DNA from 3 places in the Nocardioides marmoraquaticus genome. Region 2 is predicted to be linked to each of the others. Evidence: predicted binding sites of a transcription regulator. Region 2 holds the regulator's gene; each other region holds the start of a gene.
What was found. The regulator HrcA, encoded in region 2, represses chaperone genes, less so after heat shock. The targets are predictions, from matches to a motif close to TTGGCACTCGNNNNNNNCGAGTGCCAA.

Region 1 (10,049 bases), on a different contig from region 2:
CGCGCTGGCGCAGCTGGGGCTCGAGACCCACGTGGTCGAGATGGCGCCGCGGCTGATGGCGGTCCAGGTCGACGAGGCGGGCGGCGCGATGCTGACCCGCCACGTGGAGCGGCTGGGGCTCGGCGTGCACGTCGGCGCCACCACCGAGGAGGTGCTCGGCGAGGACGGCCGGGTCACCGGCCTGCGGCTGCGAGACCGCGGCGACCTGCCGGCCGACGTCGTCGTGTTCTCCGCGGGCATCCGGGCGCAGGACCGGCTCGGCCGTGACGCGGGCCTCGACCTCGGCGAGCGCGGCGGCGTGCTGGTCGACGAGCAGTGCCACGCCAGCGCGCCGGGCGTCTGGGCGATCGGCGAGTGCGCCGCTCCCGCCGGCCGCACCTACGGCCTGGTCGCCCCGGGCTACACGATGGCCGAGGTCGTCGTCGACGCGCTCACGGGCGGCGAGGGTCGCTTCACCGAGGCCGACATGAGCACCAAGCTCAAGCTCATGGGCGTCGACGTCGCCTCCTTCGGCGACGCGTTCGCCACCACCCCCGACGCGCTCGAGCTGGTCTTCGCCGACGCCGTCACCGGCGTCTACAAGAAGCTCGTCGTGCGCGAGTCCGACGACGGCTCGTTCGTGCTGCTCGGCGGCGTCCTCGTCGGCGACGCGACGGCGTACGGCGTGCTGCGGCCGATGGTCGCCTCGGGACTCGCCCTGCCGGAGAACCCGGAGGAGCTGATCCTCCCCGCGGGTCGTGGCGGCGCGGAGATCGGGCTGCCGGACGAGGCCCAGGTCTGCTCGTGCAACGACGTCAGCAAGGGTGACATCGTCGAGCGGGTCCGCAGAGAGGCCTGCGACTCCCCCGCCTGCGTCACCCGCTGCACCAGCGCCGGCGCCACCTGCGGGTCGTGCAAGCCGGTGGTCAAGAAGATCGTCGAGGACTTCTTCGCCTCGGTCGGGCGCGAGGTCGACCGCAGCCTGTGCGAGCACTTCGCGCTCACCCGCGCCGAGCTCTTCGACGTGGTGCGCGTGCACGGCCACACGTCGTTCACGCAGGTGCTCGACGCCCACGGCACCGGCCGCGGCTGCGACGTCTGCAAGCCCGCCGTCGCCTCGGTGCTCGCCACCCAGCTCAACCACCACGTGCTCGACAAGGGCAACCGCACCCTGCAGGACACCAATGACGCCTACCTCGCCAACATCCAGAAGAACGGCACGTACGGCGTGATGCCCCGCGTCGCCGGCGGCGAGATCACGCCGGAGAAGCTCATCGTGCTCGGCGAGGTCGCCCGCGACTTCGGCCTCTACACCAAGATCACCGGCGGCCAGCGCATCGACCTGCTCGGTGCCCGGGTCGAGGAGCTGCCCGCCATCTGGCGGCGGCTCGTCGACGCCGGCTTCGAGTCCGGCCACGCCTACGGCAAGTCGCTGCGCACGGTGAAGTCCTGCGTCGGCTCGACCTGGTGCCGCTACGGCGTGCAGGACTCCACCTCGATGGCGATCCGGCTCGAGGAGCGCTACCGGGGTCTGCGCTCGCCGCACAAGCTGAAGTCCGGTGTGAGCGGGTGCGCGCGCGAGTGCGCCGAGGCCCGCAGCAAGGACTTCGGCGTCATCGCCACCGAGAAGGGCTGGAACCTCTACGTCGGCGGCAACGGCGGCGCCACCCCCGCCCACGCGCAGCTGCTGGCCGGTGACCTCGACGACGAGACGCTGGTCCGCTACGTCGACCGCTACCTCATGTACTACGTCCGCACCGCCGACCGGCTCCAGCGCACCTCCACCTGGATCGAGAGCCTCGAGGGCGGGCTGGACCGCGTGCGCGCGGTCGTCGTCGACGACGTGCTCGGGCTCGGCAGCGAGCTCGAGGCCGCGATGGCCCAGCACGTCGACACCTACTTCGACGAGTGGGCGGCGACCCTCGACGACCCCGACAAGCTCGCCCGCTTCGTCTCCTTCGTCAACGCCCCCGACGTGCCCGACCCCAACGTCACCTTCGGCTCGCGCCGCGGCCAGACCGAGCCCGCCCTGACCGACGGCCCCGTCGACCTCGGCGCCTCCATCCCCGTCGGGGCCCCCCGATGAGCGCACGCGTGGTCTCGACAGGCTCGACCGACGAGACCACCTCGCCGGTCGAGACCCGCTCGCCGGTCGAGCCCGTCGAGACCACCACCTGGACCGAGGTCTGCCACCTCGACCGGATCGACCCCGAGAGCGGGGTGGCGGCGCTGGTCGACGGGCGGGCGGTGGCGGTCTTCCGGACCCACGACGACGCCGTGCACGCCCTCGACAACTACGATCCCTTCTGCCGGGCCTCGGTGCTGGCGCGCGGCATCGTCGGCACCCGCACGATCGCCGGGGAGACGGTCCCGTACGTCGCCTCCCCGATGTTCAAGCAGGGGTTCGACCTCCGCACCGGCCAGTGCCTCGACGACGCCGACGTCCGCGTGGCGACGTACGCCGTCGAGGTCACCGACGCTGGTGTGGTGCGGGTGGCGGGCACGACGTGAGGGAGGAGGCGCCGGTGGGTGAGGGTCCGCTGCGCGGCTACCGCGTCGGGGTGACCGCGGCGCGCAAGCTCGACGAGCAGGCGGCGCTGCTCGAGCGCCGCGGCGCGACCGTGGTCAAGGCGCCGGCGCTGTCGCTGGCGCCGCACCAGGTCGACGCCGACGAGCTGCGGGCGGCCACGGAGCGGGTGCTGGCGCAGCCGGTCGACCTGTTCCTGGCCACTACCGGCATCGGCCTGCGCACGTGGTTCTCCGCCGCCGACGGCTGGGGCCTGCTCGAGCGGCTGGTCGCGCACCTCGAGCCCGCCGAGATCCTGGCCCGTGGACCGAAGAGCGTGGGGGCGCTGCGCCGGCACGGCCTGCGCGAGCTGTGGGCGCCGGAGTCGGAGGAGTTCGACGACGTGCTCGACCACCTGCGCGGACGCGACCTCGAGGGCCGCCGGATCGTGGTGCAGGAGCACGGCCAGTCGCTGTCGATGGCGGCCCACGCGCTGCGCCGGCGCGGTGCCGACGTCACCACCGTGAGCGTCTACCGGGTGGTGCCGGCCGAGGACCCCGAGCCGATGTTCGCGCTGATCGACCTCGTCGCCGACCGCCAGCTCGACGCCGTCACCTTCACCTCGGCCCCCGCGGTCGCCGCCATGATGGAGGCGGCCGGCTCGGTCGGGCGCCGCGACGAGGTGGTCTCGGCCTTCCAGGCCGACGTCGTGGCCTCGTGCGTCGGGCCCGTCACCTCGGCGGCCTTCGAGATGTGGGGCGTGCCGACGGTCTATCCCGAGCGCTCCCGCCTCGCCGCCATGGTCAAGCAGCTCGAGACCGAGCTGCCGTCGCGCCGCGACGGCCTCGCCCTCGAGCTGGTCGGGGGCCACCAGCTGCTGCTGCACGGCGACGAGGTGCTGCTCGACGGCGCCGAGGTCCGGCTCTCACCCGCGCCCGCCGCGGTGCTCCAGGCCCTGGTCTCCAACCCCGGCAACGTCGTCTCGCGGCGAGCGCTGCTGGCGATGCTGCCGAGCGGCACCGCCGGGTCCGAGCACGCGGTCGAGATGGCCGTCGCGCGGCTGCGCGCCGCGATCGGCACCCGGTCGGTGCAGACCGTCGTCAAGCGCGGCTACCGCCTCGCCGTCGACCCGGTCGCGTCGTGAGCCCACTGACTACCCTGGACCGGCCGCGACGAGGAGGTGCCCCCATGAACGCGACCCGGCTCGTCACCGTCGCCCACGGCACCCGCAAGCGCCCGGCCAACGCGACGGCCGTCGAGACGACCCGCCGTGCGGCCCAGCGGCTGGGCGTCGAGGCGGTGACGTCGTACGTCGAGCTGTGCGAGCCGCTGCTGACCGACGTGCTGGCCGGCTCCGACCAGCCGACCGTCGTGGTGCCGCTGCTGCTGTCGACGGGCTACCACCTGCGCCAGGACCTGCCCGCGGCCGCCAAAGGCCGGCCCGCCGTGGTCGGCCGCTCGCTCGGGCCGCACGCCCTGCTGGCCCAGGCACAGGTCGACCGGCTGCTCGAGGCCCGCGCCGAGCGCGGCCGACCGGTCGTCATGGTCGCCGCCGGGTCGAGCGACCCGCTCGCCACCCGTGACCTCGAGCGCGCCGCCCAGCTGCTCGGCCGCGCGTGGGGCGCTCCGGTCCGCATCGCCACGATGTCGGGCCTGGGCGAGCGCCCCGAGGCCGTCGTGCGCCCCGGCGACGTCGTGTCGCCGTACCTGCTGGCCGGCGGCTTCTTCGCCGACCGCGCCGCCCGGGTCGCCCGCGAGGCCGGCGCCGCCACCGTCGCCGAGGTGATCGGCACCCACGACGCCGTCGTCGACCTGCTCTGCCGTCGCGTCACCGCCCTGCTCAACGCCGACCTGCCGCTCCTTCGCGGCGCCTGAGGGGCGCCGGCCGGCGCACGGTTTCGCGGGCGCCGGCGTACGGCGGTAGCGTGCGGGCAGCACAGGGGTCCGGTGCGTCAGTGGTGGGGTGGCGCACGACGTCCGCCGTCGTACCCCGGAGCACCCGCGTGACCCTCACCGAAGCACCCGTCCCTGCGCCCACGCTGCGCACCGTCGCCGCCACCCCCGGGCCCGTCTTCCTCGCGCTCGACGCGGCCGCTCGGCTGCCGACCGCGACGCTCCCGCTCGGCACGCTGCTGCTGGTCGCCGAACGCACCGGCTCCTACGGCACGGGCGGCCTGGCCGTCGCCGCGCTCAGCCTCGGGGGCGCCGTGGGCGGTCCCCTGGTGGGAGCCCTGGCCGACGGCGCCGGGCAGCGTCTGGTCGCCGTGGTGGCGACGGCGCTGCAGGCGACCGCCCTGGTCACGCTGCTGCTGACGGCGCTGCCCCTGCCCGCCCTGCTCCTGCTCGGAGCGCTGGTCGGCCTGGCCAACCCACAGCTGGGCGCGATGGCTCGCACCCGCTGGTCGGCGATGGCGCGGGGTCGCGCCGACGAGCGGCGGTTCGTCTCGTCGGCGATGGCGCTGGAGGGCGCGCTCGACGAGGTGTCGTTCGTGCTCGGGCCCGTGCTGGTCGGCACCCTCGCCGCGCTGGTCTCCCCCGCCACGCCACTGTGGCTGGCCCTCGGGCTCGCACTGGTCGCCCACCTCGGATTCGGGCTGCACCGCACCGCGCTGCCCGGCCGCGCCCGCGCGGCCGAGGAGCACCGCGGTCCGCTGCCCGTCGGCCGGCTCGCGGTGCTGCTGGTCGGCCTCGGCGCGGTCGGGGTCGTCTTCGGCGCCTCGCAGACCGGTCTGGCCGCGCGGCTCGCCCTCACCGGGGACGACGCGCTGACCGGGCTCGTCTACGGCCTCGGCGCCGTCGGGTCAGCCGTCACCGCGCTGCTGACCACCCGGCTGCCGGAGCGGGTGCCGCACGAGCTGCGCATCGCCGTCTCCGGGTCGGCCATCCTCGTCGCCGGCCTGCTGCTCTCGACCGCCGCTGGCCCGGTGGGCCTGGCCGTTGCCATGCTGCTGATGGGCACCGCCCTCGCACCGACGCTGATCAGCTCCTACGCCCTCGCCGAGCGGATCGCGCCGCCCGACTGGGCCACCACCACGATGACCGCGCTCTCCACGGCCAACGTCGTCGGCGTGGCCGCCGGCGCCGCGCTCGCGGGGGGCCTCGTCGACGGTGCCGGACCGACCGCCGCGCTGCTGGTGACGAGCGCCGCCGGGCTCGTGGTGCTCGGCGCCGGGCTGGTCGCGCGGCGTACGTCCTGAGGATTCGGCGGACGTCCCCACGCCGCGTCCGCCATGCTGGCCGCGACGCCTCGGGCCAGCAGCGGACCGGGCGCGCGACGTGGGGGACACACAGATGCGCAGGAGACTCGGCACGGCGCTGGCAGCGGCGGCGATGGTCGTGACGGTGGCCGGGTGCGGCGGTGGCGGGTCGGAGGACTCGTCACAGGAGGAGGCGACCGAGCAGGCCTCGGAGGCCCCCGCCCCGGAGACGGGTGACCGCCCCTCGGTCGCGGACCTCGCCGCTGCGCTCGAGCGTGACGGCGAGGGGATCACCGCGGAGCAGGCCGAGTGCGCGGCCCAGGTGCTCGTCGACTCCGACTTCTCCGACGCGACGCTGGCCTCGCTCGCCGCGGGCGACGAGACCATCGAGGGGATGGCCAGCGAGGAGGACCTCCGGGCGCTCGACACCGCGGGCCCGAAGATCGTGGAGTGCTACGGCCTGGGCGGCTGAGCCGGCGCCGCGGGGCGCCACACCCGCCAGGTCCACCAGACCAGCGGCACCTGCAGGGGCAGCCGCACGAGCGTGCCGAGGAGGTACGCCGTGCTCGCCTCGCCCGCGCGGTGGTCCGACCACGCCTCCCAGGTCTGCCAGAGGTTGCCCGGGAAGATCGCGACCAGCAGCACCGCGGCGGCGAGACCGCCGACCCGACGCGTGCGCGGCACCACCATGAGCGCGGCGCACGCGAGCTCGAGCACGCCGGAGACCACGACGACCGCGGTCTGCGCCGGGAGGAAGTCCGGCACCTGCGCCGCGAACGCCGACGGCCGCACCAGGTGGACGACCCCGCTCGCGGTGAACAGCACCACCACGACCCACGCCCACCGCAGCGGTGGTGCGCTCACGTCGTCTGCTCCAGGTCGGCCTTCAGCGCGGCCAGGGTGCGGGCGATGTTGCGTCGCTGGAACTCCGCGAAGGGCCGACCCGCCGCGACCTTGTCGAAGGCGTTCGCAGCCCAGGCCGGCCAGCCCCGCCGGCCGTCGGACCAGGTCTCGGTGACCCGCGTGCCGCCGTCGACGGCCTCGAAGGCGTAGTCCCACCGGGCGACCTCGACCTTCAGGCCGAGCCGCTCCGGTCCCCAGCCGACGACGTCGAAGCAGAACCGCTCACCCGGCACCGAGCGGCGTACGACGCACGCGGTCGACCACCGCGCCCGCCCCCGGCGGTTGCTGCCGCGGAAGGTCTCGCCCTCGGTCAGCGGCCGTGCCTCCGCAGCGGTCGTCGCGCCGGTGTTCTCGGGGCTCCACCGCGGCATCTGCGTCGGGTCGGCCACCTGCTCCCAGACCGTGACCGGGTCGACCGCGAGGACGACCACGCTGTCGCTGACGGTGAGCTGTCTCGTCGTACGCGCCACGACCGGAGCCTAGGTGGTGGCTCCTGACCTGCCGCACGCCCCTGCTCGGCGAGGAGAACGGCCAGGTCGCCACCGTTGCGAAGCCCCGAGGCGGCCGGGCCCCCGAACGCCACAGGGCCCCACCCCGGACTGATCGGGATGGGGCCCTGCGAAGCGTCGGGCGCCTGGACTCAGAAGTCCATGCCGCCCATGCCGCCGGTCGGGTCGCCCGCGGGGGCGGCCTTCTCCGGCTTGTCGGCCACGACGGCCTCGGTGGTGAGGAACAGCGCGGCGATCGACGCGGCGTTCTGCAGCGCCGAGCGGGTCACCTTGGCCGGGTCGATGATGCCCTCGGCGACCATGTCGACGTACTCGCCCGACGCGGCGTTGAGGCCGTGGCCCGGGGTGAGCCCGGCGACCTTCTCCGCGACGACGCCGCCCTCGAGGCCGGCGTTGACGGCGATCTGCTTCAGCGGGGCGGAGGTCGCGACGCGCACGATGTTGGCGCCGGTGGCCTCGTCACCGTCGACGTCGAGCTTCTCGAACGCCGAGGCAGCTGCCTGCACCAGGGCGACGCCGCCGCCGGCGACGATGCCCTCCTCGACGGCCGCCTTCGCGTTGCGCACGGCGTCCTCGATGCGGTGCTTGCGCTCCTTGAGCTCGACCTCGGTGGCCGCGCCGACCTTGATGACGGCCACGCCGCCGGCCAGCTTGGCGAGGCGCTCCTGCAGCTTCTCGCGGTCGTAGTCGGAGTCCGACTTCTCGATCTCGGCGCGGATCTGGTTGACCCGACCGGCGATCTGGTCCTGGTCGCCCGAGCCCTCGACGATGGTGGTCTCGTCCTTGGTGATGACGACCTTGCGGGCCTGGCCGAGCAGCTCCAGACCGGCGCTCTCCAGCTTCAGGCCGACGTCCTCGGAGATGACCTGGCCACCGGTGAGGATCGCGATGTCCTGCATCATTGCCTTGCGGCGGTCACCGAAGCCGGGGGCCTTGACGGCGACCGACTTGAAGGTGCCGCGGATCTTGTTGACGACCAGGGTCGACAGGGCCTCGCCCTCGACGTCCTCGGCGATGATCAGCAGCGGCTTGCCGGACTGCATGACCTTCTCCAGCAGCGGCAGCAGGTCCTTGACGGTGCTGACCTTGCTGTTGGCGATGAGCACGTAGGGGTCGTCGAGGACGGCCTCCATGCGCTCGGGGTCGGTCATGAAGTACTGGGAGATGTAGCCCTTGTCGAAGCGCATCCCCTCGGTGAGCTCGAGGTCGAGCCCGAAGGTGTTCGACTCCTCGACCGTGATGACGCCTTCCTTGCCGACCTTGTCCATCGCCTCGGCGATGGCCTCGCCCACGGAGGCGTCGGCGGCGGAGATCGACGCGGTCGCGGCGATCTGCTCCTTGGTCTCGATGTCCTTGGCCATCCCGAGCAGCTGCTCGGAGACGGACTCGACGGCCTTCTCGATGCCGCGCTTGAGCGCCATCGGGTTGGCGCCGGCCGCGACGTTGCGCAGGCCCTCGCGGACCATCGCCTGGGCGAGCACGGTCGCGGTGGTGGTGCCGTCACCGGCGACGTCGTCGGTCTTCTTCGCGACCTCCTTGACGAGCTCGGCGCCGATCTTCTCGTAGGGGTCCTCGAGCTCGATCTCCTTGGCGATGCTCACACCGTCGTTGGTGATCGTGGGGGCACCCCACTTCTTCTCGAGCACGACGTTGCGGCCCTTGGGGCCCAGGGTGACCTTGACCGCGTCGGCGAGGGTGTTCATCCCTCGCTCGAGCCCGCGGCGGGCCTCCTCGTTGAAAGCAATCAGCTTCGGCATGACTGGTGGTGGTTCCTCACGCTCGGTGATGGTCGGCCGCGGCGTCGCCCGCGACGGACGGTCCGGACGACCTGGCGGACCCTTCCCGCCAGCGCTCCCGGACCTCGACGGTCACGGCCTGGATGGTTGTGCGGTGGTGCTTGGGGTTGGCACTCACCCACGGTGACTGCCAACTCAATTTTTAGCACTCGCCCCCAGCGAGTGCAAACGTCTCCCCCCGCTCCCGCCGACCCGTGAGTGCGGGCGGTCAGGACGCGGCGACGCCGCCGCTCTCGCCCTCCAGCGCTGCCACGAGGGCGGGCAGCAGCGCCTGGGCGGTGCGCTTGTAGCCCAGCGACGACGGGTGGAAGCGGTCCGCGCTGAAGTGGGCGTCGGGGTCGACGACGAAGAACGGGCCGACCGCGGTGGCGAGCGGCACCACCCGCGCCCCGAGGGGCAGCACCGCAGCCGCCTGGGCCGACGCCAGCTGGCGCGACGCCATCGAGCCCAGGGTGCGCAGCGGCTGCGGCACGGGGCGGAGCGCACCGAGGTCGGGGCACGTGCCGACCACGACCTCCGCGCCACGCTCGCGCAGCGCCCCCACGCAGTCGACGAGATGGGCCACCGAGGTGGCCACGGGCACTCGGTGGGTGACGTCGTTGCCGCCCACGACCACGACGGCCAGGTGGGGTCGGTACGACGCCGGGAGCGACGCCAGCTGTGCCTCGAGGTCCTTGCTCTCCGAGCCCACCACGGCGGCCGTGTGCAGCCGTACGGCGCGCTGCGTGCGCTTGGCGAGACGGCGCGCCAGGTGGGCGCCGAGGGTGTGCTTGGGCAGCTCGGCACCCAACCCCGCGGCGACGGAGTCACCCATGAGGAGCAGGTCGACGCGGTCGCCGTGCTTGCGCTTCCAGGTGCGGTCGGCCGCGAGGGCCTCCTCGCCCAGCGGCTTGCCGATGGCAGCGCGCGCCACGGCCGCCTGGCGCTGGAGCAGCCCGCGCCCGCCGACGGCGACCCCTCCGGCGAACCCGCCGGCCACGAGCACCGCGGTGAGCACCCGTCGACGCGTCCCGCTCTGCACCCGACCATTCGAGCCGTCACGACCGAACGCTCGGTGAACCCTGGGGTGGCGGCACCCACACGCCTCGTGAAGACGCGCAGGAACGACTGAAGGCCGCCCCCCGCGGGGGACGGCCTTCAGCCACTAAGAATTGTCCGG
Region 2 (10,049 bases):
ACGGCGTCGTCGAACCAGTCGAGGAACTCCCCCAGCCGCTCGACCGGCACCTCGACGTCCTGCACGACCTTCTCGCGCCGCGGGCGGCCGGCGCGGGCGTCGAGCCGCTCGACGAGGCGGAAGCGCTCGTCGAGCCCCACGAGCCGGTGGTAGGCGTCGGAGCGGCGCCAGCGCCGCGGCCAGAGGCGTCGTACGACGGGGTGCTGGGCGCCGAAGGCCCGCGAGCACCAGAACCAGTCGGTGTCCCAGCGCCAGAGGTAGTCGTGCACGGTCAGCCGGTCGGTGGCGCGCGCGCCGACCGAGCGCCAGTAGACCTCCTGGCCGGTGTAGTCGCTGGTGGGTCCGGGCTCGTCGGTGAAGCGCGCGAGCGTCAGCACGTGGTGGCCGGGCTCGAACGAGGTGCCGTCGAGCCCGTCGACCCGCTCGCCCTCCCAGGCCCACTCCGCGCAGATCGCGGCGATCGCGTCCTGCAGCGCACCGGTGTCGGTGAAGGCCACGTGGCGCAGCGCGACGTACGGCGGCACCGGCTCGAGCTCGATGCGCAGCCGGGTGGCGTAGCCGAGCGAGCCGTAGGAGTTGGGGAGGGCACGGAACAGCTCGGCGTGCTCGTTGTCGTCGGTCGCGGTGACGGCCTCGCCGGCGCCGGTGAAGACGTCGAGCTCGAGCACCGACTCGTGGGGCAGGCCGTTGCGGAACGACGTCGACTCGATGCCGAGCCCGGTCACCGCCCCGCCGAGGGTGATGGTGCGCAGCTGCGGCACCACGAGCGGGATCAGCCCGTGGGGCAGCGTGGCGTCGACGAGGTCCTCGTAGGTGCACATGCCCTGCACGTCGGCCGTGCGCGCGACGGGGTCGACCGTGATGACGCCCGTCAGCCCGGTCACGTCGAGACCGGTGCCCTGCAGCACCTCGCGCGGGCGGAACAGGTTGGAGGTGCGCTTGGCCAGCCGCACCGCGGCGCCCTGCGGCAGGGCGGCGTACGACGCCCGCAGGCGCTCGACGGCAGCCTCGTGGGCCTCGCGTCCCACCACCGACGACCCGGACGGCTCGCCGACACGCGCCGGCTGACCCAACAGCCCCGGGAACCGCACCTCACACCTCCACGCCGAGTAGTTGTCTTCAGACAACCACAGTGTGCTCCTGGCGCCAGCAGACCACCAACGGGGGTCGGCTGTCACGCAGGTTCTAGGTGGTCGTGTCGCCCACGGGTCGGCCCTGGACGTCGCCCAGCAGCACGGGCACGCCGCTGCCCGCGAGGTCGCGCAGCGCGGCCAGGTCGGCCTCGCGCGCCTCGACGGTGTCGCCCAGCACGACGGCCGCCTCGAGGCCACGTGCCCCACTGGCGACCGCCATCGCCACGCAGGCGCCGAGCGCCGAGACCTGCAGCGAGGGCAGGTCGACGGTGGCGGCGGCGTAGGTGCGGCCGTCGAGGTCTCGTACGGCGGCCCCCTCGCTCGCGCCGGCGCGCACGCGGGTCGCCTTGGCGAGCACGAGCAGCTTCTTGTCCTCCGCGGACAGGGCAGACAGGTCGGGCGCGGTCACGGGCCGCAGTCTCTCAGCCCTCGGTCGGCGTGGGCGGGCGCACCTGGTCGGGCGAGCCGCCGGTGCGCTCGGCGAGGTCGGCCAGCCACGAGGTCAGCAGCCGCGCCTGCAGCGCGAACATCTCCTGCTTCTCCTCGGGCTCGGCGTGGTCGTAGCCGAGCAGGTGCAGGATGCCGTGGGTGGTGAGCAGGTCGAGCTCGACCTCGGTCGCGTGGCCCGCCGCGGCGCCCTGTCGGGCGGCGACCTCCGGGCAGAGCACCAGATCGCCCAGCACGCCCTCCTCGGGCTCGGCGTTGACCAGCCCGGGACGCAGCTCGTCCATCGGGAAGGCCAGCACGTCGGTCGGCCCGGACTTGTCCATCCAGCGCTGGTTGAGCTCGGCGATGGTGGCCTCGTCGACCGCCGTCACGCACAGCTCGGCCTGCGGGTGCACCCGCATCTGGTCCATGACGAAGCGCGCGAGCCGCTGCAGCCGCGACTCGTCGAGCTCGGTGCCGGACTCGTTGAGGACCTCGATGCTCACGACCGGGTCACCGGGCGCCGGCGGGGCCGCGGGCCTGCTGCCGCGCGTCGAACTCGTCGTACGCCGCGACGATCCTGCCGACGAGGCGGTGCCGGACGACGTCGCTGCTGGTCAGGCGGTTGAAGGCGAGGTCTTCCACGCCGTCGAGGATGCCCTCGACCACCCGCAGGCCCGACTTGGTGCCGCCGGGCAGGTCGACCTGCGTGACGTCGCCGGTGACGACGATCTTGGAGCCGAAGCCGAGCCGGGTCAGGAACATCTTCATCTGCTCGGGCGTGGTGTTCTGCGCCTCGTCGAGGATGATGAAGGAGTCGTTGAGCGTGCGGCCGCGCATGTAGGCCAGCGGCGCCACCTCGATGGTGCCGGCGGCGAGCAGCTTGGGGATCGTCTCGGGGTCGAGCATGTCGTGCAGGGCGTCGTAGAGCGGCCGCAGGTAGGGGTCGATCTTCTCGCTCAGCGTGCCGGGCAGGAACCCCAGCCGCTCGCCCGCCTCGACCGCCGGACGGGTCAGGATGATGCGGTTGACCTTCTTGGCCTGCAGCGCCTGCACGGCCTTCGCCATGGCCAGGTAGGTCTTGCCGGTGCCGGCGGGGCCGATGCCGAAGACGATGGTGTGCTTGTCGATCGAGTCGACGTAGCGCTTCTGGTTGAGCGTCTTGGGCCGGATGGTGCGGCCGCGGTTGCTCAGGATGTTGAGGCTCAGCACGTCGGCCGGGCGCTCGTTGGTCTCGGTCTGGAGCATCGCGATCACCCGCTCGACGGTCTCGGGCGTGAGGCCCTGACCGGTGCGGATGATCGTCACCAGCTCGTCGAGGGCCCGCTCGGCCAGCGCTACGTCGGCGGGCTCACCGGTCAGCGTGACCTGGTTGCCGCGCACGTGGATGTCGGCGCTGAACGCCTGCTCCATGCGACGCAGGTGCTCGTCGGCCGGGCCCAGCAGCGCCACCGGGTTGATGCTCTGCGGCAACCTCACGACGTGACCCTGACGCGGGTCGGTGGTGGGGGTGATGTCGGTGGGTTCGCTCATGCGGCGGGGTGGTGTCACTTCCGTGCGGTGTCTGGTTCGTCCAGCCTACGTGCTCCCCAACGCCCGGTCACCCGGGTTCCTTCCCCCCTGAGGCGACCTGGCGCGACCCGCCGTCGGGCACCATGGGGGCACCCCACGAGCCCCGCAGGAGGCCCGATGCCGACCCCCGACCAGCTGCCGCCCGAGCTGCGCCAGGCGCACGACGACGGCTCGGCCTCCGACCGCGCCGCCACCCGGTTCTTCACCAGCAGCGGCCTGCATCGGGCCGTCGCCTGGGTGGTCATCGGCGCGATGTTCCTCGTGCCGCTCGGCATCAGCCTGCTCAACCTGATGGCCGGCTGAGGTCAGCCGGGCGGCCAGGACAGTTCGCGGCCCCCGAGGACGTGCAGATGGACGTGGAACACGGTCTGGCCGGCGGCCGCGCCGGTGTTGAGGACGAGCCGGTAGCCCTGGAGACCCTCGACCTCGGCCACCTCGCTCGCCGCGCCGACGAGGGCCGCGACGCCGGCGGGGTCGGCCTGCGCGAGCGCGGCCGCGTCGCGGTGGTGCGCGACGGGCACCACCAGCACGTGGGTCGGTGCCTGGGGGTTGACGTCACGGAAGGCGACGGTGGTCTCGGTGCGGTGCACGACCTCCGCAGGGATGTCACCGGCCACGATCGAGCAGAAGAGGCAGTCGCTCATGCGGCCAGCCTCGCAGACCCGGCAGGCGTGCGGCAGTGAGCGCGACGGCCCGGCTGCGAGCCGCTCTCGGGGTGCTCGCCGCGGCGCTGGCCACGACCGCCGTGCTCGCCGGGACGGCGTGGGTCGCGCGCGAGGCCGGTGGCCCACCCGGTCGCGACCTGGACCGCGGCCCCGGCCTGCGCGAGGAGGCCCCGGCAGACGTCTCGGTGATCGCCTACGCCCTCGCGAGCACGTCGTCGGGCCCGCGGCTGGTCGCCGAGCGTCGTACGGTCCCCGACGTCGGCAGCGTGCTGCGCAGCGCCCTGCTCGCCACGCTCGACGGCACCGTCGACGACCGCACCCACGAGCCGGTGTGGCCCGACGCGCCCGACCTCGACGTAGACGTCACGGTCGAGGGCGACCTCGTCGAGGTCGCCCTGCGCACCCCCGACGGGCTCGACGGCTCGGCGACGCCGGCCCCACCGGAGGTGGGGCAGGCGCTGGCGTGGACGGTCGCGAGCGCGACGGGCAACGAGTTCCTCGTCGTCGACCTCACGGTCGACGGCGGCGACCCGCGGCGACTGCTGCCTGGCGTCACCGGGCCCGTGAAGCCGGCCCGCGACGCGCGGGTGCTGGCGCCCGTCGTGCTGACCAGCGTGGGCGAGTTCGAGCCGGTCGAGTCGCCGGTGCCGGTCGCCGGTCTGGCGACCGGGGCCGTGACGTGGGAGCTGCTGCTCGGCACCGAGGTGGTCGACCGGGGCGTGGCCAGGACCGAGCGACCCGGCCAGCCGTCGCCGTTCGCGGCCGAGGCCCGGGCGGGCCGCGGCGAGCACCTGCTGCGGGTGAGCGTGACCGACCCGCGCACGGGGGCGACGTACGTCGAGACGACCAGGTTCGCCGTCGACTGACCTGGTCCGCCGGCGTGTCAACCGATCGGGTCGCTGGTGCGTCTTCCTAGCGTGACCACCGTGACGCGTTCGGGGACGACGACCCTCGAGGAGCTGTACGACGCCCACCGGCGCCGCCTGCTCCGGCTCGGCACGCTGCTCCTCGGCGACGCGAGCCGCGCCGAGGACGTGGTGCAGGACGTCTTCGTCGCGCTGCACCGGCGTGGCACGCAGGGCCTCGACGAGCCCGCGGCGTACCTCACCCGGGCGGTGGTCAACGGCGCCCGCTCCGCGGGCCGGCGGCTGAGCCTGGCGCGTCGCCACGAGGAGCCGCCCCCGGTGGTCCGGGAGGCGCCCGACGACGACCTCGCCGCGTGCGAGCGGCGGCGCGAGGTGCTCGACGCCCTCGCCACCCTCCCCCGCCGCCAGCGCGAGGTGCTGGCGCTGCGCTACTACCTCGACCTGCCGGAGCGCGAGATCGCCCGCGTGCTCGACATCAGCCCCGGCACGGTCAAGACCCACGCCTCCCGCGCCGCGGCCGCCCTCCGCGAGCGCCTCGACCCCAGCCGTCAGGAGACCCGATGAACGAGCGCGACCTCCACGACCTGCTGCACGACGCCGTCGCCGACGTCGAGCCCACCCGCGACCTCGAGCTCGGGCCGCGACCCCGGCGCGGAGTCCACTGGGCGCCGGTCACCGTGGCCGCCGCGCTCACGACCGTGCTCGCCCTGACGGGCTCGGTGTGGCTGGTGCAGCGCGGCGGCTCGCAGGCCCCGCCCGCGGCGGCCGCCCGCACCACCACGGTCGTCGCCTACGCCGTCGTCGACACCCCGGCAGGGCCCCGGCTCACGGCCGACCCTCGCGAGGTCGACACCGGGGAGGACCCCCTGCAGGCGGCCGTCGAGCAGACGCTGCTCGTCGCGCCCGAGGCGCGCAGCCTGCGGCCGGTGTGGTTCGACGAGACCCCAGGGTGGGTCGCCCAGGTCTCCGTCTCGGGGTCGTCCGGCGTCGTCACCGTCGACCTCGGGCTCGGCAGCGCCGTCGACCTGTCCGAGGCGCCGAAGGACGTGCCGCTCCTAGGCCAGGCGGTGGCGTGGACCGTCGCCACCGCGCTCGACGACCCCGACGTGCAGGTGCGCATGACCTCGGGCGGTCGGGCCGACGCGTCCTTCGTGCCCGGCGCCGACACCCCCCTGCTCGCCGACGGCGCCGCCCTCGCTCCGGTGACGGTGGAGACGGTCGCAGACGGGGCGGCCGTCCCGTCGCCCGTCACCGTCACGGGACTCGCGGCGACCTTCGAGGGCACCGTGACCTGGCGGCTGCTCGACGGCGACGAGGTGGTGCGCGAGGGCTTCACCACCGCCGAGCAGTGCTGCACCCCGTCGCCGTACTCCTTCGAGCTCGACGCTCCGCCGGGCGACTACGTGCTCGAGGTCGGCGAGACCGACCCGTCCGACGGCGAGGGCACCGCGCCGTACGTCGCCCGGAGCCGGCTGACGATCGCCGAGTGAGGCCTCACACCCAGCGGGTCGTCTGCGCGAGCAGGGCGGCGCAGGCGGCGAGGCCGGCGGTCGAGGTGCGGAGCACGGTGTCGCCGAGCCGGCAGGTGCTGGCGCCGGCGTTGGCGAGCGCGGCGACCTCGTCGTCGGTGAGGCCGCCCTCGGGGCCGACCACCACGAGCACGTCGCCGTCGAGGGGCACGGCGAGCTCGGCGAGCGGCAGCCGTGCCGACTCGTGCAGCACGACTGCCAGGTCGGCTGCCCGCACGAGCTGCACGACGTCGTCGAGCGAGGCAGGGCCGGTCACCGCGGGCCAGCGCAGCCGGCGCGACTGCTTGGCCGCCTCGCGCGCGGTGGTGCGCCACCGGGCGAGCGACTTGGCGGCCCGCTCGCCGCGCCAGACGGCGACGCAGCGGGTGGCCTGCCAGGCGACCACACGGTCGACGCCGACCTCGGTCAGCGCCTCGACGGCGAGGTCGGCGCGCTCGCCCTTGGGGATCGCCTGCACCACCGTCAGCCGCGGGCGCGGCGGCTCAGCGGCCCAGACGTCGGTGAGCCGGGCGGTGAGCGAGGTCTTCGACGCCTCGACCACCTCGGCGCGGGCACCGGTACCGTCGCCGTCGGTCAGCAGCAGCTCGGTGCCGGGGCCGAGGCGGCGTACGGCGGCGTGCCGGGCCTCCTCCGGGGTCAGCGCGACGGTGGCACCGGCCGCGAGACCGGTGACCTCGGCCCACAGCACGGGCAGGCCCGCGCCGGGCGAGGCACTCACTTGAAGGCGTCGCGCAGCCGGCCGAACATGCCCTTGTGCGGCTGGTTGATGCGGCCGTCGGGCGACTCCTCGCGGCGCAGCCTGGCCAGCTCGCGCAGCAGCTCGGACTGCCGGTCGTCGAGCCGCGACGGTGTCTCGACCTCGATGGTGACCTTGAGGTCGCCGCGCACCCCGGAGCGCAGCGCGGGCACGCCGCGCCCGCGCAGCACCCGCTCGGTGCCGGACTGGGTGCCGGCGGGGATGTCGACGTCGGTCCAGAGCTCCGTGTCGGAGTCCTCCTCGGCGACGTCGGCCTCCAGCAGCGGCAGCTTGACCGTGGTGCCGAGCGCGGCCGCGGTCATCGGCACCGTGATGTGGGCGCGCAGGTCGTTGCCGTCGCGGGTGAAGACGTCGTGCGGCACGACCTGCACCTCGACGTAGAGGTCGCCGGCGGGACCGCCGCCGGGCCCGACCTCGCCCTCGCCGGGCAGCTGCACGCGGGTGCCGGTGTCGACGCCCCCCGGGACCTTGACGGTCAGGGTGCGGCGCGAGCGGACCCGGCCGTCGCCGGAGCACTCGCGGCACGGCTCGGGGATGATCTCGCCGTAGCCGCGGCACGCCGAGCACGGCCGCAGCGTGCGCACCTCGCCGAGGAACGAGCGCTGCACCTGCTGCACCTCGCCCCGGCCGTGGCAGGTCTCGCAGGTCACCGGCTGCGAGCCCGGCGCGGCGCCGGAGCCCTCGCAGACCCCGCACAGCACGGCCGTGTCGACCTTGAGCTCCTCGGTGATGCCGAAGGCGGCCTCGGCGAGGCTGACCTCCATGCGCACCAGGGCGTCCTGCCCGCGGCGCGCCCGCGGTCGCGGGCCACGGCCCTGCGGCTGGCCGGCCGCACCGCCGAAGAAGGCGTCCATGATGTCGGTGAAGGAGAACCCGGCGCCCTGACCGCCGCCACCGCCCATGCCGCCGCGACCGAACGGGTCGCCGCCGAGGTCGTACATCCGGCGCTTCTCGGGGTCGGAGAGCACCTCGTAGGCCGCGGAGACCTCCTTGAACTTCTCCTGCGTGGCCGGGTCGGGGTTGACGTCGGGGTGCAGCTGGCGCGCCAGTCGGCGGTAGGCCTTCTTGATCTCGTCGGCGGTCGCCTCGCGGGAGACGCCGAGGATCTCGTAGGGGTCCTGGGGCACGTGCCTTCCTTCTGTCTGACGGGCTGGTGCGGAGCGGGCTTCGGGCGGGTGACCGGGTCAGGCCTGGTCGAGGATGGTGGAGACGTAGCGGGCGACGGCGCGCACGGCGGCCATCGAGCCGGGGTAGTCCATGCGGGTGGGGCCGACGACGCCGAGCGAGCCCATCACCTCGCTGCCGGGTCCGTACCCGGTGGCGACGACCGACGTCGTCGCGAGCTCCTGGTAGGGGCCCTCGTGGCCGATGCGCACGGTCACGGCGTCGGGCGAGGTCGACTCGCCGAGCAGCTTGAGCAGCACGACGTGCTCCTCGAGCGCCTCGAGCAGCGGCTTGACCGCGACGTCGAAGCCGTCGCCGAACCGGGCGAGGTTGGCGGTGCCGCCGACCACGACACGACCCTCGGCGGCCTCCTGCGACATCGCCTCGACGAGCGTGGCGCCGATGACGGCGACCACGGTGCGGTCGTCGGGCTCGACCTGCTCGGTGAGGTCGCCGATCGCGGTCGCAGCGTCGCCGAGGCGCTGCCCGACGGCGGCGAGGAGCAGTCGCGAGCGCAGCGCGGCCAGGGTGTCGCCGCCGACCTCGGTGGGCAGCTCGACGACGCGCTGCTCGACGCGGCCGGTCGAGAGGATGAGCACGAGCAGCACCCGGCTCGCCGTGAGCGGGACCAGCTCGACGTGGCGCACCGTCGAGCGCACCAGCGACGGGTACTGCACGATCGCGACCTGCTGGGTCAGCTGCGCCAGCAGCCGCACCGACCGGGTGACGACGTCGTCGAGGTCGTGGGCGCCCTCGAGGAAGCGGTGGATCGCGCGCTTCTCGGCGGCCGACATCGGCTTGACCTCGGTCAGCCGGTCGACGAAGAAGCGGTAGCCCTTGTCGGTCGGGATCCGCCCGGCGCTGGTGTGCGGCTGGGCGATCAGCCCCTCCTCCTCGAGCGCGGCCATGTCGTTGCGCACGGTCGCGGGCGAGACGCCGAGGTGGTGCCGGTCGACCAGGGCCTTGCTGCCCACCGGCTCGCGGGTCGAGACGTAGTCCTCCACGATCGCGCGGAGGACGGCCAGGCGACGGGCCTCGCTCATGTCTCCTCCTCTGCGGGTGCCGGGTCGGGCGTTCTGGTCGGGTGCTAGGGGCAGGTCTCGGGGCCACGCTGGCACTCCAGCGCACCGAGTGCCAAGTCTACTGCGCGGTCACGGCGGCCGTAGGGTCGTGACGTGCCCGACACCCCCACGCTCAGCGAGGTCGCCGACCGGGTCTGGGTCGTGCGGCACCCCTGGTACGACGTCAACGTCACGGCCGTCGAGGGCGACCGCGGCCTCCTGCTCGTCGACACCCACACCTCCGACGCGGCCCTGGGCGAGGTGCTCGACGCCGTGCGACGCGCCACCGGCGCGCCGCTCGTCGAGGTCGTCAACACCCATGCCCACCTCGACCACGTGCTGGGCAACGCCGCGGCGCGGGCCGCCGGTGACGGCGTGGTCGTCACCGCCCACGACGCGGCCGACTTCGTGGCGGTGGCTGCCGACGCCGCGCGGGCCGAGGGGCCCCGCGCCGACGAGGCCCGGGCGGCCGTCGTCTCGCCGCCCGACCGCACCTTCTCGTCGGTCGCGGTCGTCGACCTCGGCGACCGGGCGGTCGAGCTGGTGCACCCCGGCCGCGGCCACACCGCCGGCGACCTGGTGGTGCGGCTGACCGACGTCGACGTGCTGCTCGCCGGTGACCTCGTCGAGGAGTCCGGCCACCCCGTGTGGGGCGACGACAGCTGGCCGATGGAGTGGCCGCTGACGCTCGACCTCGCGACCGGCCTGTGCGGGCCGGGCACGGTCGTCGTACCGGGTCACGGCGCGCCGGTCGACCTCGACTTCGTCACCGAGCAGCGCGCCGCCATCGGCGTCGTCGCCGAGACCATCCGCGACCTGGCCACCCGCGGGGTGCCCGCGGCCGAGGCGCTCGGCGCCGCCTCGTGGCCCTACCCG
Region 3 (10,049 bases), on a different contig from region 2:
ACGAGCTCGGTGGCGGCACCGAGCCATCGCGTCGGCTGGTCGATCAGGTCGTGGGTGGTGCAGGGTTCGACGCTCACCTCGTCCCCTCCCGCACCACCCACGAGCTCAGCGACCTCCCGCGCGGACCACGAGTCGGGCGCGCTGAGCACCAGCTCGTCGGTGACCGTGCCGAGATCCGGGAAGATCTGCAGCCCGAGGATGTTGAGCCCGGCCTCGCCGCACGACGCCGCCAGGGCGGCCAGCGCGCCCGGTCGGTCCCGCAACGACGTACGCACCCGGAACAACATGCGCACCACTGTCGCGAGCGCGTGTTGCGGGTCGGCTCCCGGCGTGTTTCGGTCGTGTGACAAGTCCGGGACGCGGCGAGGCCCCCACCCGCCGGAGCGGGAGGGGGCCTCGTCGTGCCTGGTGGGGAGCCGGCTCAGTGGCCGTGACCGTGGCCGTGACCGGCCGCGGCGGGCTCCTCCTCCTCGGGCTTGTCGACGACCAGCGTCTCGGTCGTCAGCAGCATGCCGGCGATCGAGGTGGCGTTGGTCAGCGCCGACTTGGTGACCTTGACCGGGTCGAGGACGCCCTGCGGGAGCAGGTCGCCGTACTCCTCGGTGGCGGCGTTGTAGCCCTGGTTGTTGCCGAGCTCGCGGACCTTGGAGACCACGACGTAGCCCTGCAGGCCGCCGTTCTCGGCGATCCAGCGCAGCGGCTCGTCGGCGGCGCGACGCACGACGCGTACGCCCACGGCCTCGTCACCGGAGAAGCCGAGGTCGCCCTCGAGGGCGGAGACCGCGTGGACGAGAGCGGAGCCGCCGCCGGCGACGATGCCCTCCTCGATCGCGGCGCGCGTGGCGGAGACGGCGTCCTCGATGCGGTGCTTCTTCTCCTTCAGCTCCACCTCGGTGGCCGCGCCGACGCGGACGACGCAGACGCCGCCGGCGAGCTTGGCGAGCCGCTCCTGCAGCTTCTCGCGGTCCCAGTCGGAGTCGGTCGCCTCGATCTCGGCCTTGATCTGGTTGACGCGGCCGGAGACCTCGGCGGCGTCGCCGCCGCCCTCGACGATCGTGGTGTTGTCCTTGGTGACCACGACGCGGCGCGCGGTGCCGAGCACGTCGAGACCGACCTGGTCGAGCTTGAGGCCGACCTCGGGGGCGACGACCTGACCACCGGTCAGGGTCGCGATGTCCTGCATCATCGCCTTGCGGCGGTCACCGAACGCAGGGCTCTTGACCGCGACGGCGTTGAAGGTGCCGCGGATCTTGTTGACCACCAGCGTCGACAGGGCCTCGCCCTCGACGTCCTCGGCGAGGATGAACAGCGGCTTGCCGGCCTGGATGACCTTCTCCAGCAGCGGGAGCAGCTCGGCGATCGCCGAGATCTTCCCCTGGTGCAGCAGGATGTAGGGGTCGTCGAGGACGGCCTCCATCGACTCCTGGTCGGTGACGAAGTAGGGCGAGAGGTAGCCCTTGTCGAACTGCATGCCCTCGGTGAACTCGAGGTCGGTGCCCATGGTGTTGGACTCCTCGACGGTGATGACACCGTCCTTGCCGACCTTGTCGAAGGCCTGCGCGAGCAGGTCGCCGATGTGGCTGTCACGGCTCGAGACCGTGGCGACGGCGGCCATGTCGCTGACGTCGTCGACGTCGCGGGCCGCCTTGCCGAGCGCCTCGGAGACGACGGCCGCGGCGGCGTCCATGCCGCGCTTGAGCGCCATCGGGTTCGCACCCGCCGCGACGGCGCGCAGGCCCTCGTGGACCATCGCCTGCGCGAGCACGGTCGCGGTGGTGGTGCCGTCACCGGCGACGTCGTTGGTCTTGGTGGCGACCTCCTTGGTGAGCTGCGCACCGAGGTTCTCGAACGGGTCGTCGAGCTCGACCTCACGCGCGACGGTCACGCCGTCGTTGGTGATGGTCGGCGCGCCCCACTTCTTGTCGAGGACGACGTAGCGGCCGCGGGGGCCGAGCGTCACCTTGACGGCGTCGGCGAGCTTGTCGACGCCACGCTCCAGCGAGCGACGAGCGTTCTCGTCGAACTCCAGGATCTTGGGCATGTGTTGCCTCCTAGGGCAGAGAGCTTCAGGAACGAGTCAGCCGCGTGCCCGACGCCCGGGGAGCGCCGGGCACGCGGCTGTCACGGGGTGCGTCAGGAGACGACCGCGAGGACGTCGCGGGCGGAGAGGATGAGGTACTCCTCGCCGGCGTACTTGACCTCGGTGCCGCCGTACTTGCTGTAGATCACCTTGTCGCCGACGTTGACGTCGAGCGGGACGCGGTTGCCGTTGTCGTCGATGCGACCGGGGCCGGTCGCGAGGACCTCGCCCTCCTGCGGCTTCTCCTTGGCGGTGTCCGGGATGACCAGGCCGGACGCCGTCGTCTGCTCGGCCTCCAGGGCCTTGACGACGATCCGGTCCTCGAGGGGCTTGATGTTGACCGACACGTGTCGACCTCCACTTTCCACTGAAGTATCGATGGGTTGTCCGATGCGAAGTCTCCGCCTGTGCGGGCACGCCGTCGCGGGGGTCGTGCGCCGTACGGGCGCTGGCACCCTCACGGGGAGAGTGCCAACGAAAAACTAGCACTCCCGCGCAGCGAGTGCCAGGCGACCCCGGGCGACGACGAGGTGAAGAATGCGCGGCGTGGACGTCGACGACTTCGCCTGGCTGCTGACCGACGAGGGGCAGCGAGTGCTGGCGATCGCCGAGGACGGGCCGGCCGACGACGACCCGGTGCAGCGGCTTCCCCGCGTGCGGTCGCTGACCACGCCGTCGCGTGCCGCCACGGCCGTCACCCAGGCGCAGCTGCGCCGCCGCGCCGTGCCCAGGCTCGGCGCCGACGCGGCCCGCATGTACTTCACCCCCGAGGCGCTGGAGCAGGCCACCCGCGCCAGCGTCGCGGCCCACCGCGCGGCCCGGGCCCGGGCCGGCCTGCGCACCAGCGTCGTCGACCTCGGTTGCGGCGTCGGCGGCGACCTCGTCGCCCTCGCCCGGGCGGGGCTCGTCGTCGCCGGCGTCGACAGCGACCCCGTCCGGGTGGCCGTCGCCCGCGCCAACCTCGCGGCGCTCGGGCTCGGCGGGGCGGTGCAGGTCGGCGACGCCACGACGGTCGACACCACCCCCTTCGACCTCGCGTACGCCGACCCGGCCCGCCGTGGCGCGCGGGGCCGCAGCTTCGACGTCGCCGACTGGTCGCCCCCGTGGGACTTCGTGACCTCGCTGCTGCGGCGCGACGCCTGCGTCAAGCTCGCGCCCGGCCTGCCCCACGACCTGGTGCCATACGGCGTCGAGGCCGAGTGGGTCTCCGACCCCGGGCCCGGCGGCGGCGTCAAGGAGGCGGTGCTCTGGTCGGGGGCCCTCGCCAGCACGGTGCGCCGCGCCACCGTCCTCGCGCCGGCCGGGCCCGCCACGCTGACCACCGACGACCTGCCCGACGGCGACCCGCCCGTCGCACCCGTGGCGGCGTACCTGCTCGAGCCGGACGGCGCCGTCGTGCGCGCCGGCCTCGTCGCCGCCGTCGCCGCCCGCGCCGGGGGCCACCTCGTCGACCCGCACATCGCCTGGGTCAGCGCCGAGCGGGCGAGCACGACACCGCTGGCGCGGGCCTACCGGGTGCTCGAGGAGCTGCCGTTCCGCGAGAAGCCGCTGCGCGCGGCCCTGCGCGAACGCGGCATCGGCACGCTGGCCATCAAGACCCGCGGCGTCTCCGTCACCCCCGAGCAGCTGCGGCCCCGGCTGCGCCTGACCGGCGACGAGGCGGCGACGCTGGTGCTCACCCGCGTCGCCGGTCGGGGTACGGCGCTGCTCGTCGAGCCCTGCTGAGCAGCGCGGCCACCGCCAGCCCGAGCACCGTGCCGACGGTGTCGGCGGCGAGGTCGACCAGGTCGCCGTCACGGCCGATCGGCAGGCTCGCCTGCAGCACCTCGGTGAGGGCGGCGTACGCCACCAGGCCGACGCCGAGCGGCAGCGGACGCCACCCGGCGGCCCGGCCCAGCACCGCGAGCGCCGCGAAGAGCAGCGCGTGGACGACCTTGTCGGAGCCGTCGGGTCCGCCCTCCGGCGGTGCCGGCGTCAGGAACAGGTAGAGCGTCAGCCCCACCACGAGCCCGAAGGCGACCCGGGCGAGCCTCACACGTGGTCGCGCTCGGCGCCGATGGTGGTGTCGGGGCCGTGGCCGGTGTGCACCACGGTCTCGTCGGGCAGGTCGAAGAGCGTGGTCCGGATCGAGTCCTTGATCAGGTCGGCGTCGCTGAACGACCGGCCAGTCGCCCCCGGACCACCCTCGAAGAGGGTGTCGCCGGTGAAGACGCAGCCGAGGTCGTGGACGTAGAGGCAGACCGCGCCCGGCGCGTGGCCCGGGGTGTGCAGCACCTTGAGCACGGCGCCGGCGACCTTGATGGTCTGGCCGTCCTCGAGGTCGACGTCCCACAGGACGTCGGGGTGGGTCAGCTCCCACACTTCTCTGTCGTCCGGGTGCAGCAGGATCGGCGCGCCGACGCGCTCGCGCAGCTCGGGCGCGACCCGCACGTGGTCGTCGTGGGCGTGGGTCGCCACGATCGCCTTCACGGTGCGGCCCCCGATCAGCCGCACGATGTCGTCGACGCTGTGCGGGGCGTCGATGACCACGCACTCGTCGTCGTCGCCGACGACCCAGACGTTGTTGTCGACCTCGTGGGTCTCGCCGTCGAGGCTGAAGGTGCCGGACGTGACGACGTGGTCGACCCTCAGGTTGGAGCTCACAGGACCACCACCGAGCGGAGCACCGGCTCCTGGTCCGGGCCGCCGTGCATCTTGTGGAAGGCCGCCTCGACGTCGTCGAGCCCGACCTCCTCGGTCACGAACGCGTCGAGGTCGAGCCGGCCCTGGCGGTAGAGGTCGACCAGCATCGGGAAGTCGCGGCTCGGCAGGCAGTCGCCGTACCAGCTGGACTTCAGCGAGCCGCCGCGGCCGAACACGTCGATCAGCGGGATCTCGGGGGTCTTCATGTCGGGCGTCGGGACGCCGACGAGGACCAGGGTGCCGGCGAGGTCACGGGCGTAGAACGCCTGCTTCCAGGTCTCGGGCCGACCGACCGCCTCGATGACCACGTCGGCCCCGTCGGCGCCCGGGTGCAGCAGGCTGGCGGCGCAGATCTCCTTGATCGCGGCGACCGGGTCGGTCTCCTTGCTGTTGACCACGTGGGTGGCGCCGAGGCCCTGGGCGATCGCGAGCTTGCGGTCGTCGATGTCGACGGCGATGACGACGTCGGCACCCGCGAGCACCGAGCCGGCGACCGCGGCCACCCCCACGCCGCCGCAGCCGATCACGGCGACGCTCTTGCCGCGGCCGACCGCACCGGTGTTGATGGCCGCACCGATGCCGGCCATGACGCCGCAGCCGAGCAGGCCGACCGCGGCGGGACGGGCCGACTCGTCGACCTTGGTGCACTGACCGGCCGCGACCAGCGTCTTCTCGGCGAAGGCACCGATGCCCAGCGCCGGGGACAGCTCGGTGCCGTCCTCCAGTGTCATCTTCTGCTCGGCGTTGTGGGTGGCGAAGCAGTACTGCTCCTCACCGCGCTTGCAGGCCCGGCACTCACCGCACACGGCGCGCCAGTTCAGCACCACGAAGTCGCCCGGGGCCACCTCGGTGACCCCGTCACCGACCGACTCGACCACGCCCGCGGCCTCGTGGCCCAGCAGGAACGGGAACTCGTCGTTGATGCCGCCCTCGCGGTAGTGCAGGTCGGTGTGGCAGACCCCGCACGCCTGGATCGCCACCACGGCCTCGCCCGGACCGGGGTCGGGGACGTTGATGGTCTCGATCGAGACCGGCTCGCCCTTCGCCTTGGCCACGACGGCCCTCACCTGCTGCGGCATGCGTGCTCTCCCTCTCCTGCGTCGGCTGCGTCGCGCCCAACCTAGTGGTCGGGCCCGCGCCGGCGCAGGTACCCGTTCAGGCGCTGACCTGCTCCACCGGCATGCTCGAGTCGGCGGGCAGGTGGAGGGCGGACGGCGCACGGCCGCGGGCGACCATCTCGGCGCCCAGGGCGGCCACCATCGCGCCGTTGTCGGTGCACAGCCCCGGCCGCGGCACCCGCACCCGGATGCCGTGCCGGGCCGCGCGCTCCTCGGCGAGCACCCGCAGCCGCGAGTTGGCCGCGACGCCACCACCGAGCAGCAGGTCGTCGATGCCCTCGGCGACGGCGGCGTCGACGGCCTTGCGGGTCAGCACGTCGCACACGGCCTCCTGGAACGACGCCGCCACGTCGGCCACCGGCACCGGCTCGCCGGCGTCCTCGCGGGCCTGGACCCAGCGGGCGACGGCGGTCTTGAGACCGGAGAACGAGAAGTCGAAGCGGTGCCGCTCGAGGTCGCGCCGCGACGTCAGGCCGCGGGGGAAGTCGATCGACACCGACGAGCCCGAGCGGGCCGCCCGGTCGACGTGGGGGCCGCCCGGGAAGGGCAGCCCGAGCAGCCGGGCGACCTTGTCGAAGGCCTCCCCCGCCGCGTCGTCGATGGTGCTGCCGAGCGGGTCGACACTGGTGGTCACGTCGGCGACCCGCAGCAGCGAGGAGTGCCCGCCGGAGACCAGGAGCGCCAGGCACGGGTCGGGCAGCGCGCCGTGCTCGAGCTGGTCGACCGCGACGTGCGCGGCGAGGTGGTTGACGCCGTACAGCGGGCGGCCGAGACCGAGCGCGAGGCTCTTGGCGGCGGCGACCCCGACGAGCAGGGCACCGGCCAGGCCGGGACCAGCGGTGACCGCCACGGCGTCGACGTCGTCGAGGCGTACGCCGGCCTGGGCGCAGGCCCGCTCGACCGTCGGCACCATCGCCTCGAGGTGGGCCCGCGAGGCCACCTCGGGCACCACGCCGCCGAAGCGTGCGTGCTCGTCGACCGACGAGGCGACCGCGTCGGCGAGCAGCTCGTGGCCGCGGACCAGGCCGACCCCGGTCTCGTCGCAGGAGGTCTCGATGCCGAGGACGAGTGGAGCGCTCACGGGCTCATGGTGGCACGCCCCCGGCCGCGGGTAACGTCGCGGAGATGGACCTCCTCGACGACGCCCGCGCCCTGTCCGACGACCTCGACCGACTGCGCCGCGAGCTGCACGCCGAGCCCGAGATCGGCCTGGAGCTGCCGCGCACCCAGGAGAAGGTGCTGGCCGCGCTCGACGGCCTCGGCTACGAGGTCGCGACCGGCACCGCGACGACGTCGGTCACGGCCGTGCTGCGCGGCGACGCCCGCGACGACACCGACCCCCGCACGGTGCTGCTGCGCGGCGACATGGACGCGCTGCCCGTCGCAGAGGAGACCTGCCTCGACTTCGCCGCCACCAACGGCGCGATGCACGCGTGCGGCCACGACCTCCACACCACGGCGCTCGTCGGCGCGGCCCGGCTGCTCTCGCAGCACCGCGACCAGCTGCGCGGCGACGTGGTGCTGATGTTCCAGCCCGGCGAGGAGGGCTGGGACGGCGCCGGCGTGATGATCGACGAGGGCGTGCTCGACGCGGCCGGGCGGCGCGTCGACGCGGCGTACGGCATGCACGTCTTCAGCTCGGCCTACACGCCCGGCGTCTTCACCAGCCGGCACGGCTCGATGATGTCGGCCTCGCACGAGCTCAAGGTGCGGGTGCACGGCCAGGGCGGCCACGGCTCCATGCCCTTCCGCGCCAAGGACCCCATCGCCGCGATGGCCGAGATGATCACGTCGCTGCAGACGATGGTCACCCGACGCTTCGACGTCTTCGACCCGGTCGTCATCACCGTCGGACGCGTCGAGGGCGGGACCAAGCGCAACGTCATCCCCGACGTCGCCGGCTTCGAGGCCACGGTGCGTCGCTTCTCCGAGCCCAACCGCGAGCGGCTCGCGACCGGCATCACCGACACCCTCGAGGGCGTCGCGCGGGCCCACGGCGTCGAGGTCGAGGTGCTGTTCCGCGACGAGTACCCCCTCACCGTCAACACCGACGCCGAGGTCGACTTCGCCGCCGACGTCGTGCGCGACGTGCTCGGCGAGGAGCGGTGGGAGCCGATGGCCAACCCGATCGCCGGCTCCGAGGACTTCAGCCGGGTGCTCGACGCCGTGCCCGGCGCCTTCGTCGGCATCGGCGCCACGCTGCCCGGCCTCGACCCCGAGACGGCGCCGACCAACCACTCGCCGCGCGCCGACTTCGACCCGGGCGTGCTGCCCGACGCCGCAGCGACGTACGCCGCCCTCGCCGTGCGGCGCCTGCAGCAGCTCACGGCCTGAGCTCGAGCACCACCGCCGTCGCGCCGCCCGCGTAGTAGCGGGGGCGGCGCGCCAGCTCGACGAAGCCCCGCGCGGCGTAGAACGCCTGCGCGCCCACGTTGTCCTCGCGCACCTCCAGCAGCACCCGCTCCCCTGGCCCGGCCAGGGCGACCACGGCCTCGAGCAGCGCGCTCGCCAGGCCCGTACGCCGCTGCGGCTCCACCACCGCGATGCGCTGCAGCTCGACGACGTCGCCGGCGACCGCCGACACCGCGTGGCCGACGACGACCCCGTCGCGCTCGGCCACCAGGTAGGTCGTGGTCGGCAGCCGCCCCCCGAGCCCCTCGCGGAGCAGCACCTCGCTCCACGCGTCGGGCCCGAGCCCCTCGCGCTCGAGCGCGGCCACGGCGTCGAGGTCGTCCGGCACCGCGCGTCTCACCACCACGCCCATCCCCCCATCCTCCCCCCCGGGCGTCCGGCGTGACGTGGTGGCGGTGGCGCGGTCCGGACCGCGGACGGGGCAATCCGGACGGGCACCGGCGACGAAGCACTGGCATGACCTCCCCCGGACCGTCCGTGCTCCGTGGCTTCACCACCGGCCTGCTGGCCGCCCTCGCGGGCGCCGCGGCCGGGCACCTCGTCGCCGCCCTGCTGCAGCCCTCCGCCTCGCCGGTGCTGGCGGTGGGCAGCCGGGTGATCGACCTGACGCCGACGCCGGTCAAGGTGTGGGCGGTGCGCGAGCTCGGCAGCGCCGACAAGCCCGTGCTCATCGGCAGCGTCCTCGCCGTGACCCTGCTCCTCGCCGGGCTCATCGGGGTCGTCGCCCGGCGCCGTCAGGGGCTGGGGGTGGCGCTGCTGCTGGTGCTGGTCGGCCTCGCGACGGCCGCCGCCGTGGTCCAGCCCGCCGCCCGGCCGCTCGACGTCGTCCCCGGCGTCGTGACTGCGGTCGTGGGCGTCGCGGTGCTGCTGCTGCTCTCGCGCCCGGCCGCGCAGGAGTCCGGCGGACGCCGCTCCTTCCTGCTGGCGGCCGGAGGCGTGGCCGTGCTCGGCGCCGTCGCCGGTGCCGCCGGGCAGCTGGTCGTCCGGGCCAAGGACTCCGTGGCCGACCTGGTCCTGCCCGCGGCCCGGCGCCCGCTGGCGCCGCTGCCGACGGGGCTGGAGTCGCGCTTCGAGGTCACCCCGCTGGTCACGCCCAACGACGACTTCTACCGCGTCGACATCAACCTCACCGTGCCCGTGGTCGACCCCGACTCGTGGACGTTGACGGTCGACGGCGACGTCGAGCGCGAGCTCTCGCTGACCTTCGAAGAGCTCACCGCGATGGACGTCGTGGAGCGCGACGTCACCATGACCTGCGTCAGCAACGAGGTCGGCGGCAACCTGCTCGGCGGCGCACGGTGGCTCGGCGTCCCGCTGAAGGACGTGCTCGACCGGGCCGGTATCGACGGCACCTCGGCCGACCAGGTGCTCTCCACCTCCGTCGACGGCTTCACGCTGTCGACGCCGCTCGATGTCGCCCTGGAGCGCACCCACGTCGTGTTCGGCATGAACGGCGAGCCGCTGCCGCGCGACCACGGCTTCCCGGTCCGGCTGATCACCCCCGGCATCTACGGCTACGTCGGTGCCACCAAGTGGGTCACCACGCTCACGCTGACGACCTTCGCCGACCAGATGGCGTACTGGACCGAGCGGCAGTGGGCCGAGCAGGCCCCCATCAAGCTCTCGAGCCGCATCGACACGCCCCGGCCCTTCGCCCCGCTGGAGGCGGGGCGCACCGCCGTCGCCGGCGTCGCCTGGGCGCAGCCGCACGGCGTGGCGAAGGTCGAGGTCCGCATCGACGACGGCGAGTGGCAGCA

Region 1: the regulator HrcA is predicted to act here: its motif matches at 8,998-9,024, upstream of groL (chaperonin GroEL).
Region 3: the regulator HrcA is predicted to act here: its motif matches at 2,563-2,589, upstream of groES (co-chaperone GroES).

Annotation. Positions count from the first base shown of each region.
Region 1 is NZ_BAAHAA010000031.1:41-10,089, reverse strand. It holds gene nirB (nitrite reductase large subunit NirB) at 1-2,065, shown strand, start outside; gene nirD (nitrite reductase small subunit NirD) at 2,062-2,490, shown strand; gene ACYU8I_RS17265 (uroporphyrinogen-III synthase) at 2,505-3,629, shown strand; gene ACYU8I_RS17260 (sirohydrochlorin chelatase) at 3,674-4,360, shown strand; gene ACYU8I_RS17255 (MFS transporter) at 4,489-5,682, shown strand; gene ACYU8I_RS17250 (hypothetical protein) at 5,777-6,154, shown strand; gene ACYU8I_RS17245 (DoxX family protein) at 6,136-6,546, opposite strand; gene ACYU8I_RS17240 (SRPBCC family protein) at 6,543-7,055, opposite strand; gene groL (chaperonin GroEL) at 7,226-8,851, opposite strand; gene ACYU8I_RS17230 (SGNH/GDSL hydrolase family protein) at 9,099-9,911, opposite strand.
Region 2 is NZ_BAAHAA010000014.1:77,431-87,479, reverse strand. It holds gene ACYU8I_RS12100 (FAD-binding oxidoreductase) at 1-1,031, opposite strand, end outside; gene ACYU8I_RS12095 (cytidine deaminase) at 1,186-1,542, opposite strand; gene ybeY (rRNA maturation RNase YbeY) at 1,556-2,065, opposite strand; gene ACYU8I_RS12085 (PhoH family protein) at 2,073-3,092, opposite strand; gene ACYU8I_RS12080 (hypothetical protein) at 3,249-3,434, shown strand; gene ACYU8I_RS12075 (HIT domain-containing protein) at 3,437-3,775, opposite strand; gene ACYU8I_RS12070 (hypothetical protein) at 3,811-4,662, shown strand; gene ACYU8I_RS12065 (RNA polymerase sigma factor) at 4,723-5,226, shown strand; gene ACYU8I_RS12060 (Gmad2 immunoglobulin-like domain-containing protein) at 5,223-6,152, shown strand; gene ACYU8I_RS12055 (16S rRNA (uracil(1498)-N(3))-methyltransferase) at 6,157-6,909, opposite strand; gene dnaJ (molecular chaperone DnaJ) at 6,906-8,075, opposite strand; gene hrcA (heat-inducible transcriptional repressor HrcA) at 8,133-9,155, opposite strand; gene ACYU8I_RS12040 (MBL fold metallo-hydrolase) at 9,288-10,049, shown strand, end outside.
Region 3 is NZ_BAAHAA010000026.1:17,369-27,417, forward strand. It holds gene ACYU8I_RS16195 (GNAT family N-acetyltransferase) at 1-287, opposite strand, end outside; gene groL (chaperonin GroEL) at 422-2,041, opposite strand; gene groES (co-chaperone GroES) at 2,134-2,427, opposite strand; gene ACYU8I_RS16210 (class I SAM-dependent methyltransferase) at 2,618-3,805, shown strand; gene ACYU8I_RS16215 (VanZ family protein) at 3,756-4,115, opposite strand; gene ACYU8I_RS16220 (MBL fold metallo-hydrolase) at 4,112-4,723, opposite strand; gene ACYU8I_RS16225 (S-(hydroxymethyl)mycothiol dehydrogenase) at 4,720-5,841, opposite strand; gene tsaD (tRNA (adenosine(37)-N6)-threonylcarbamoyltransferase complex transferase subunit TsaD) at 5,918-6,961, opposite strand; gene ACYU8I_RS16235 (M20 metallopeptidase family protein) at 7,006-8,214, shown strand; gene ACYU8I_RS16240 (GNAT family N-acetyltransferase) at 8,204-8,644, opposite strand; gene ACYU8I_RS16245 (molybdopterin-dependent oxidoreductase) at 8,749-10,049, shown strand, end outside.